DNA from 3 places in the Desulfosporosinus sp. BICA1-9 genome. Region 1 is predicted to be linked to each of the others. Evidence: riboswitches for the same ligand, from Rfam matches in the RefSeq annotation. Region 1 holds a riboswitch; each other region holds the start of a gene.
What was found. A riboswitch is a leader RNA that binds a small molecule or an ion and turns the genes downstream of it on or off. The one in region 1 is predicted to bind molybdenum cofactor.
Positions count from the first base shown of each region.

Region 2: another riboswitch for molybdenum cofactor. It lies ahead of modB (molybdate ABC transporter permease subunit); the one in region 1 lies ahead of modA (molybdate ABC transporter substrate-binding protein).
Region 3: another riboswitch for molybdenum cofactor. It lies ahead of moaA (GTP 3',8-cyclase MoaA); the one in region 1 lies ahead of modA (molybdate ABC transporter substrate-binding protein).

Region 1 is NZ_JUEE01000242.1:9,579-12,855, forward strand. Features, by position in the region: gene JL57_RS29610 (hypothetical protein) at 1-329, shown strand, start outside; gene JL57_RS29615 (HAD family hydrolase) at 369-839, opposite strand; molybdenum cofactor riboswitch at 1,085-1,218, shown strand; gene modA (molybdate ABC transporter substrate-binding protein) at 1,393-2,202, shown strand; gene modB (molybdate ABC transporter permease subunit) at 2,295-2,972, shown strand; gene JL57_RS35930 (sulfate/molybdate ABC transporter ATP-binding protein) at 2,969-3,277, shown strand, end outside.
Region 2 is NZ_JUEE01000131.1:33,473-36,749, reverse strand. Features, by position in the region: gene JL57_RS15510 (sulfate/molybdate ABC transporter ATP-binding protein) at 1-738, opposite strand, end outside; gene modB (molybdate ABC transporter permease subunit) at 740-1,447, opposite strand; molybdenum cofactor riboswitch at 1,528-1,660, opposite strand; gene JL57_RS15500 (helix-turn-helix transcriptional regulator) at 1,917-2,876, shown strand; gene JL57_RS15495 (LysR family transcriptional regulator) at 2,927-3,277, opposite strand, start outside.
Region 3 is NZ_JUEE01000154.1:55,370-58,646, reverse strand. Features, by position in the region: gene JL57_RS19505 (molybdenum cofactor guanylyltransferase) at 1-372, shown strand, start outside; gene fdhD (formate dehydrogenase accessory sulfurtransferase FdhD) at 362-1,147, opposite strand; molybdenum cofactor riboswitch at 1,305-1,435, shown strand; gene moaA (GTP 3',8-cyclase MoaA) at 1,510-2,481, shown strand; gene moaC (cyclic pyranopterin monophosphate synthase MoaC) at 2,485-2,988, shown strand; gene JL57_RS19485 (MOSC domain-containing protein) at 3,092-3,277, shown strand, end outside.

The sequences.
Region 1 (3,277 bases):
TTCAAACAGCCGTAAGTATTCTGCTGTTATCAGTCACAATCAATGCACTTGTTTTTGGGAATCCTTTTCATGCCGTTACCTTCGGCATATTAGCATTAGCCGCACTAGTGCAACTATTTAGGAGGAAGGAAAATATTCAAAGAACTGAAAGTAAATGGATAATTGTAATTGCCCTTGCTTTTATTTTCCTGGGATTGTGGTACCCTGAATTTGTGGACAAAAATGCTTTTATGCTTCTGGCAGTTTCACCTGTAGGAGTTATTCCTTGTCCAACTCTGCTTACAACCATAGGCCTATTAATGCTTATTATGCCTAGTGTGAATAGGTAAAAGATGAAAGATCATCTTTTAATAAGGCTCTGTTGTACTTTAACGTCTTAGGGTTGCCTTGAGACGCTGAGTTTTTAAGAGCAAACCAAAGCCGTCTTCGATTTTATTCACCACTAAATCCGCCGACTTAAGAGTCTGCAGGGAGGCTCCCTCCAATCCAATGACAGCAATGCCTAAATTCGCCTTTTCAAGCATTACTTGATCGTTGGCACCGTTCCCTATGGCAACAACTTCCCGGGAATCGAACTGCAATAAGTAAGCTGCCTTTTCTTGGGTATGATCTATAGTCTCCAATACTTTTACCTGAACAGGTAATCCTTCACATTGCTGTTCTACACTACCGAAGGTATCTGAAGTTATAACGTGAATTTCCAGAAAAGCAGATAAACGGTTGAGACTTTCCTTAACAGATTCAAACATTTGCCCGTCTAAAGCTAATGTTCCGTTGTAATCGAGGATTAATACTTCTAGGTTAAGGTCCCCTCGGCCAGGAATAGCCACTTGAATCATAAAAACTCCTCCTATTTGAATCATATTAGTACCTTTTTGCCTATTAGAAAAAAATACAATTGCTCTTAAGGTGAATTGTATTAGCCATTAAATGTCACTGTCAAGTCATGCAACAAACCAGTTAAACACATTAGGTATAAAGTCTTGTTCCCGTGCCAATGAATTTATAGTAGACATAGGTTAGTGACAGAAATAATAAGATGTGTTAATCTTACTTAGAAAGGTAAATTTTCTCTCCCAACTGAATAAAATCTACTCTCCGAGCCGATTAATCTAAAGAGAAAAATCCATGGTTCATCGGCCAGGGCTTTAACGCCCTCAGGGTATGTCTAGAAATGGATATGCCTTCACTTTGAAAAGGAGGTGGTCGCATTTAATTGCTTTCGATTACATGACGGCTCCACTTTCCTGTGGAGCCGTTTTAATTCGCAGAATTCTTCTGAAAAGGAATAGATGAAAGGAACCGTGATAGTCGCTTCTAGAGTAGCGCATTATATATTGACGAGTTAATTGAGTCAGGACCAAATACTAATAAAGAAAGTAGGTTCGTTTTATGGTCAAGAGTATTAATCGTACTTTATGGTTAGTTATGCTATCATTAATCATTCTTTTCGGTGTAACTGCGTGCGCAGCGCCTGGCCAAAATACACCATCAACTACCTCAAAACTTCGGATTGCGGCCGCTGCTGATCTAACCTTGGCATTTAAGGAAATCGCTACTCAATTCGAGCAGGAGACAAATATCCCTACCGAGATAACCTTTGGTTCCACGGGAACGACTGCCCTGCAGATCGAAAACGGAGCCCCCTATGATATTTTTGCAGCGGCCGATGTTGCTTATATTGAGGCACTTAACAAAAAAGGCTTAATTTTAGCGGACACTCAACAGCTCTATGCCCAAGGAAGAATCGGTATCGCCACTCTGAAAGGAAGCAATTTAAGTATCACGGATTTACAAGACTTAGCAGACAATCCTATGGTCAAGAAAATTGCCATTGCCGAACCGTCGCACGCCCCTTACGGCAAAGCCGCTAAACAAGCTCTAGAATACCGCAACCTGTGGGTCAATGTAGAACAAAAAATGGTTTATGGACAGAATATACAAGACACTCTAGCTATCCTCAAGTCAGGAAATGTGGATGCTGCGATTATTGCTCTTTCCATCTATAAACCAGATGAAGTGGATTTTACTCTGATTGACGGTTCCTGGCACGCTCCTCTTAATCAAGCAATGGCTATCTTGAAAACGACGAAGCAGGAAGAAAATGCCCGTAAATTTATGGCCTATGTCAACGGAGAAAAGGGTCGTGTAGTCATGAAAAACTATGGATTCCTACTTCCAGATGAATTTGTAAAAAAATAAGATAATCTAAAATTTAGAGTTTTTGAAGGCCCCAGTGTACAAAGGTATCGTAAAACTATAGCTATAAGAAGTCTTGGAAAGTGGTTGTAACTATGAGCATATCAGATTTAACGCCTCTTTATCTCTCCTTGCGTTTGGCTTTAACTGCCACTTTCATTGGGCTGCTGATCGGGTTGCCGATCGCCTGGTACTTAGGGAATACCCAATGGAAAGGGCGGGAGGTTCTCGATTCGCTGATTAGTATACCCATGGTCTTGCCGCCAACCGTTCTCGGATACTACTTACTGGTCATTCTAGGCCGGAATAGTTGGATCGGACAACTAGCTGAAAGACTCGGAACCCCTCTTGTGTTTACAACCCGAGGAGCGATTATCGCTGCTACCGTTGTTTCAATCCCTTTTTTCATTAAAACGGCCCGTTCCGCCATCGAGGGAATCCCGTCCAATCTTTTAGATGCCGCCCGTGTTCTCGGCAGGACTGAACTCAACATTTTTTTCAGTGTTGTCATTCCCAACGCTTGGAAAGGGATCGTTGCTGGACTTGTGCTCATGTTTGCTCGGGCTTTGGGGGATTTTGGCACGACGCTCATGGTCTCGGGTGGCATTCCGGGTGAAACGCTGACTATGCCTATTGCCATTTACAATGCTATGTTAGCCGGAGATCAGTCGACCGCTAATCTTTTAGCCTTAATTATGGCAGGTACCGCACTTATGGTTTTGATCTTGATCAATCTACTCAATCGACAGGTTGGAAGGAGAGGAAATCGATGATCGAAGTCCGGATTTCCAAAGCCTTGGAACTCTTCTCACTTCAAGTTGATATTAAACTGTCTGAAGGATCCTCCTTAGCTTTAGTGGGTTCTTCGGGATGCGGAAAAAGTATGACTTTACGCATGATTGCTGGCTTAGAACAACCGGATGAGGGGTATGTTAAAGTTGGGAACACTGTCTTCTATGATTCCAGTGAGCGCATCTTTGTTCCGGCTTATAAACGTCATGTCGGGTTTCTATTTCAAAATTATGCTCTTTTCCCTCATCTTACAGTGGAGCAAAACATCGCTTTTGGTCTTAATCAT
Region 2 (3,277 bases), on a different contig from region 1:
TGGTGATAGGTAGTTAGCCCGAGAAAAATTCTTACACCCGGTTAATTGCGCGGAGATCAGGGTTGGCGGTGATCGAAATAGGTCTTCTGTCCCTCCATGTGCTTCAATTTTACCCTGTGAGAGCACGACCAATTGATTGCAAATGCTATAGATTTCGTCCATGTTATGGGTTACGAACAGGGTAACCCCTGGATAGTCGGCTATGGTTTCCGTCAATTGTTGAACCATGTGACTTCTGAGATAGTCATCCAGTGCCGAGAAGGGTTCATCGAGGAGCAAAGCCTCTGGCTCAATCGCTAAAGCCCGGGCTAGCGCAACGCGCTGCTGTTGTCCTCCCGAAAGCTGGTTGGGGTACCTCTTTTCCAAGCCTTCCAGCTTAATCATCGTCACCATTTTCTTAATGATTGCCCTCTGAGCGTCTCGCTTTTTATCTCCAAGCCCAAAACCAATGTTCTCTTCGACGGTCATATTGGGAAAAAGAGCGTAATTTTGAAATAAATAACCCAGCTTTCTCTTCTGACAGGGGAGATTGATGCCCTTCTGGGAGTCAAATAGAATACGACCGTTGAGAACAATTCTGCCTTGATCAGGGGTTTCAATGCCCGCGATACAGCGCAAGGTCATGCTTTTACCGGAACCAGATGCTCCCAAGAGTCCAAGAATGTCCTGACCCGTCTCGAAATGAACATCGAGCTCAAAGCCCGGAAGTGTTTTTTGGATATCAACCAATAAATCCATATTATCTCCTACTAATAGTCGCAATCATCTTGCGCTGGTAATCAGTCCAGTAATTCATTAGCGTCATCACGATGATCGAAATAAGTACGATTAGAATCACCCAAATCAAGGCCTTTCCCATGGCTCCGCTCTCGGCCGCAAAGAAGATTGCCGCCGGAATGGTCAAGGTTTTCCCGGGAATATTACCACCTATCATCAGTGTGGCACCAAAATCTCCCAAAGCTCGCGCAAAGGCCAAGACAGTACCTGCAGCGACTCCCGGCCAAGAAAGAGGAATTGTAATCTTCCAAAATATCTTCCATTCCGAGACGCCCAAGGTGCGTGCCGCATAGATCATCGTTTGATCAATTTGTTCAAAGGCGCTTCTGACTGTGCGATACATCAAGGGAAAGGCGACAACCGTCGCTGCGATAACGGTAGCGGGCCAAGAGAATATGACAGTCGTGCCAAGGGCCAACAGGAACTTTCCCAAGGGTCCATTCTTACCAAATAGGATTAGCAGCAAAAATCCTACCACAGTAGGTGGTAAAACCAGAGGCAGAGTTAGGACTCCATCAATCAATCCTTTGAATTTCCCCCGATATCCCGAAACAAAGCAGGCAGCTGCGATTCCCAAGAAAAAAGTCACAATAGTGGCTATGAAAGCTGCTCTTAATGAAATTAGTAATGGGGAAAAATCCAGTCCCCTTAAATTAGTATAAACACAAATAACCCCCTTCCCTTCGTCAAGAACAATGAATAAAAAAATAGGACTCCCATGAAAGGGAGCCATGAATAAACTGGTGTTCCAGTCTAATATGAGCTACTCCTTTTCAAAACGTGAAGGCATACCTATTTCTGGGAACACCCTGAGGGCCAAGGCCCTGTCCAGCGACCATAGATTTGCTCGTTAGGTCATTCTGGCTCGGAGATTAATTATTCAATTTTTCCAAGTATTTCTCCCTCTTGAGATATACTCACCGCACAACCTTCGCTATAGTTAGTATATCGAGTTATGTTAGTTTATACTTGCCGGTGTTATGTAGATGGGACCTCGTGTTTAACTTAAACAAACATAAGCTAAGATAACTGAATTACATCGTCATTGTACAATGTGTTATAATATATTGCAAGTACATTAGCGATGATTTTTTCTAATCAATGCTAGAAAATATTCAGAAGGGACAGGTGCGTTCGCTATGTCCAATGATGTTTCTTATACGCCTGAAGAAGTTGCTAACATCCTTAGAATTTCCAAGTTTACAGTTTATGAACTCATAAAGCGGGGGGAGCTAACAGCTTACCATATTGGTCGCAAAGTCCGAGTTGAGGGTACTGATATTGAAAATTATAAACGAAAATCTAAGGGACTTAATCCCCTAGAATTCCCCGTCGCATCCCCATTAGACTCCCCCATATCGAACGACCGCTCAAATCATTGTTTTAAATCTGACGAAAGCTTAGTCATTTGTGGTCAAGATATTGTCTTGGACATCTTAACCCGCTATTTGGAAAAGCAATTTCCACAGGTTCACTTCCTGCGTCGTTATATTGGAAGCATCGACGGTCTCATAGCCCTCTACCGTGGCATGGCGAACGTTGTTACTGCGCACTTATGGGATAGCGATACCAACGAATATAATACCCCCTATGTTCGAAGGCTTTTACCCGGTCATCCGACCTGTATTATTAACTTGGTTTATCGAATGGAAGGCTTTTATGTTGCCAAAGGAAATCCTCAGAATATAACCACTTGGAGTGACCTAACCAAACCAGATGTTCGTTTTATTAACCGGGAAAGAGGGTCCGGCGCAAGAGTATTGTTAGATGAGAAACTAAGAATTTCTGGAATTAACCACAAAGATATCCTTGGCTATGGAGATGAAGAAATGACCCATCTTGCCATAGCGAGCAAAGTTGCACGCGGTGAAGCAGACGTTGGTTTAGGGATTGAAAAGGTAGTCATGCAATTTATAAATCTTGATTTTATCCCTCTGCATAAAGAACGCTATGATTTAGTAATACGACAGGAAGATCTAGAACGACATCATTTTCAGGCATTAATGAGTATCTTGCAATCCCCTGCTTTTCGAAATGAAGTGCTGGGAATCGGAGGGTACGACATCTCCCAGATGGGACAAATCATTGCTAAAATGTAATAGAAAGTGGCTAACCTAAACTTATAGGTTAGCCACTTTCAAATATTTGTTTAAAATTCTAGAAGGTCATGATCACGTAACCAAGAACGAGTACAATCAATAAACTTTTTCGCAGCGGGAGATAGGTCTTTCAGAGAAAGTGCTGCAATTCCTATGATACGATAATGAGGTTTATCTAAATCAACTATGTGTACGTTTTCGGGTACATTGAGCAAAATTAGTTCAGGAAGAATACTGATCCCCAATCCCATTTTTACCATTTCTAAGATGGTCTGTTCTTCCATTAATTCATATTGGATCTGTAGTTTCACTTTGTTTTCATTCAAACTGCGTTTAATATTGTCATCATTACCCCATTGCGGCATAATAAAAGGCTGATTTTCAAGTTGATCGAAGGAGAT
Region 3 (3,277 bases), on a different contig from region 1:
CGAGGCCCTTTAGAAGGGCTCTATCAAGGTTTGAAATCGGCAACCAATGAGTGGGTTTTTTTTGTGGCTTGTGATATGCCCTTTTTGAGAGCGGAGATGATCCGTTTTCTGTTTACTCGGATTTCAAAGTATGACGCCGTTGTCCCAAAGCTACAATCCGGCCTTCACCCTCTGCATGCCTATTATCATCAACGTTGCCTTCCGTCTATCAAAAAAAATCTTGAGGCAGATCGCCTCAAGATCATAGATTTTTACTCGTCTTGTGCCGTACGGTATGTGGAAGAAACGGAACTTGAGGGGTTTTCTGATTTGAGCAGAGTCTTTTGTAACGTGAATACACCAGACGATTGGTCGGCGATTCTTAATTACTAATCCGATCATGACAAGTATAAATATTTAGGCGGCGATCCCTTGCAAACCCCACGACAGTGATGTTCAAAGCGTTCGCCTGAGAAAGGGCCATATCCGTCGGCGCACCACGAGCGATCAGGATGGGCACTTTCATTTTGGCAACCTTAAGCAGGATTTCCGAGGAGACTCGGCCACTGAAGAAAATGACATGGTTTTCAAGACTAATACGAGAGCGAAAGGCACTTCCACTGAGTTTATCAAAGACATTATGTCTACCGATATCGTAGCTTGTCAGGACAATCTCACCTTGATTCCCAACTCCGCCGCTATGGATACCACCCGTCTCTTGAAAGAGTGGAAGATAAGATTCCAAGTACTTTGCATATTCATACGCTTCTTGGAGTAAGATGCTATAGGTTGACGTGATCGGTTTAACCATAAGTGCATCATTGGCATAACAGAATGAAGCTCTACTTTTACCGCAACAAGCGGAAACAAATCGTTTACTCATGAGTTCTTTTTGCAAAAGACAAGGTTTTCCTTCCACCCAAACCAAGTGGTCAACCGGATCGTGGCGAATTTCATAGACATCCTCAGGAACCTGTATAAAGCCTTCATTGATCAGAAAGCCAAAAGTAAGTTCTTCAGTTTGAGAGGGGGAGCATAAAAGGGTAGCGATCTCCTCACGGTTATAATGGATGGTTAAAGGGACTTCTCGGACCACAGTGTCCTGCAACCACTCAAGCTTTGGCCCATGGGCTTTAAGAATGGAATGGGTAACCGTTTCGTTCGACATGATACCTCCTTGAAGCATTTCTTTCCTCTAGTGTACAATAATTTAAGGTAAACCTGAATCATTTTTTGAAAAATAAGAAAAAATAAACGTATAATAATTGATGTGAAAAAAAAGGAATTCAACTATTAATCACGAACTTATCTCTATAAGGTTAAATTGAATCGTCTCGCTCCGAAGCTGGATCCCCTAAAGCTTAGGCTATGGTGACCAGACTAGTGTCGAAAGACACTCGGGTATTATGGGAAACTGTAATATCTCCTGCTGGAAAGGAGTCTGTCGACAGGTGGATTAGATTCCCCGGTTGTTTACAGACCGCGGGTTTTTTTGTTTACCCAAATTTAGTCTTGAAAAGAGGAGTGGCAATGCAGGATCAATTTCTTAGGAAAATTGACTATCTTAGAATTTCTGTAACGGATCGATGCAATCTGCGCTGTAAATACTGTATGCCCGCAGATGGAGTTCAATGGATGCCTCATGAGTTGATTCTTTCTTTCGAAGAAATACTAAGGCTCATGAAGATAAGCACGCAATTAGGATTCCGTCGATTCCGTATCACAGGAGGAGAACCCTTAGTTCGCAAGGAGATCTTAGAATTTCTACGGGAAGCAGCTCAACTTCCAGGGGTTGAGGATCTTATGCTGACAACTAATGGTATGTTACTCCCAGAAATGGCCTTTGACCTAAAAGCGGCGGGTGTTCAACGCGTTAATATTAGTTTGGATACCATGGATCCGAAGCGCTTTTCTGAAAATACTCGAGGTGGAGATGTTTCGAAAGTGATTCAAGGCATTTTCCGATCACTCGAAGCAGGTCTGAATCCGGTGAAAATCAATGTCGTGGTTGTCAGAGATTTTAATACGGAAGAGTTGCCTAATTTCCTGACCTTAGCTAAGCAATACCCGTTGCATATCCGATTCATTGAACTCATGCCGATTGGAGTCAGTTCAGACCATCGGACGGAGTTCGTCCCCATATCGGAAATGAAAGAACGTTTAGGGATCCATCATGAGGTTCCTACCCAAGAGATACTTGGGGGCGGGCCGGCAGAGTATTTTCGACCGAAAGGATATAAAGGGAGTGTCGGATTTATCAGTGCTCTAAGCCGTCATTTTTGCGATTCGTGCAATCGGGTGCGTTTAACAGCGGATGGGAAACTACGTCCGTGTTTGCATAGTAAACATGAAGTTGATTTGCGTGAGCCTTTGCGAAAGAATAGTTCGGACTCGGATATTATGAAGCTGTTTGCGCAAGCAGTTTGGCATAAACCCGCAGAACATCATATGAATAACGAAGCGTGGCAAGATACGCGTGTCATGTCTCAGATCGGAGGGTAAGCAGTGGATTTAACACATTTTGATGAAGAAGGACGCGCCCGGATGGTGGATGTAAGTGACAAAGCAGAAACAGCGAGGGTTGCGGTTGCTCAGGGTAAAGTACTAATGAAGCCAGAGACACTGGAACGCATTCGTTCAGGCCTTATCGCCAAAGGAGATGTTTTGGCAGTCGCGCAAGTGGCGGGAATTATGGCAGCAAAACAAACCTCCCAATTGATTCCTATGTGCCATCCGTTAGCGATCACTGGGGCAAAACTTAATTTTAAATTAGTAGAACCGGGTGAAATTGATATCGAAGCTAGTGTCAAGGTCCATGGGAAGACTGGGGTAGAAATGGAGGCCCTCACAGCGGTTAGTGTTGCCGCCTTAACCATTTATGATATGTGTAAAGCCATTGATAAAACAATGACGATTGGAGATATTTATCTGGTTGAGAAGCTTGGGGGAAAGAGCGGACATTATCGAAGTTCGAGGTTCGAGGCTCGAGGTTCGAAGGTTGAAGAATGACCAAAAGGCTTAGCGCCGTGCCCCTGGCTTTAGCCATGGGTAGATTCAGTGGGGGGAGTAAGCTTTTCCAAATATTGAATGAGATGAAAGTGAGGCATATTAGATGGGGAAAATAGTCGCTGTTTGTACGAGCGAGAAAAAAGGAATGCGCAAGAAGAACGTAGGAGAAGGGATCTTAAAAGTCAATTTTGGTCTTGAAGGGGATGCGCATGGTGGAGATTGGCATCGGATGGTGAGCTTACTCTCCATGGAGAGCATCAAGAAGATGACGGACAAAGGGTTGGACGTT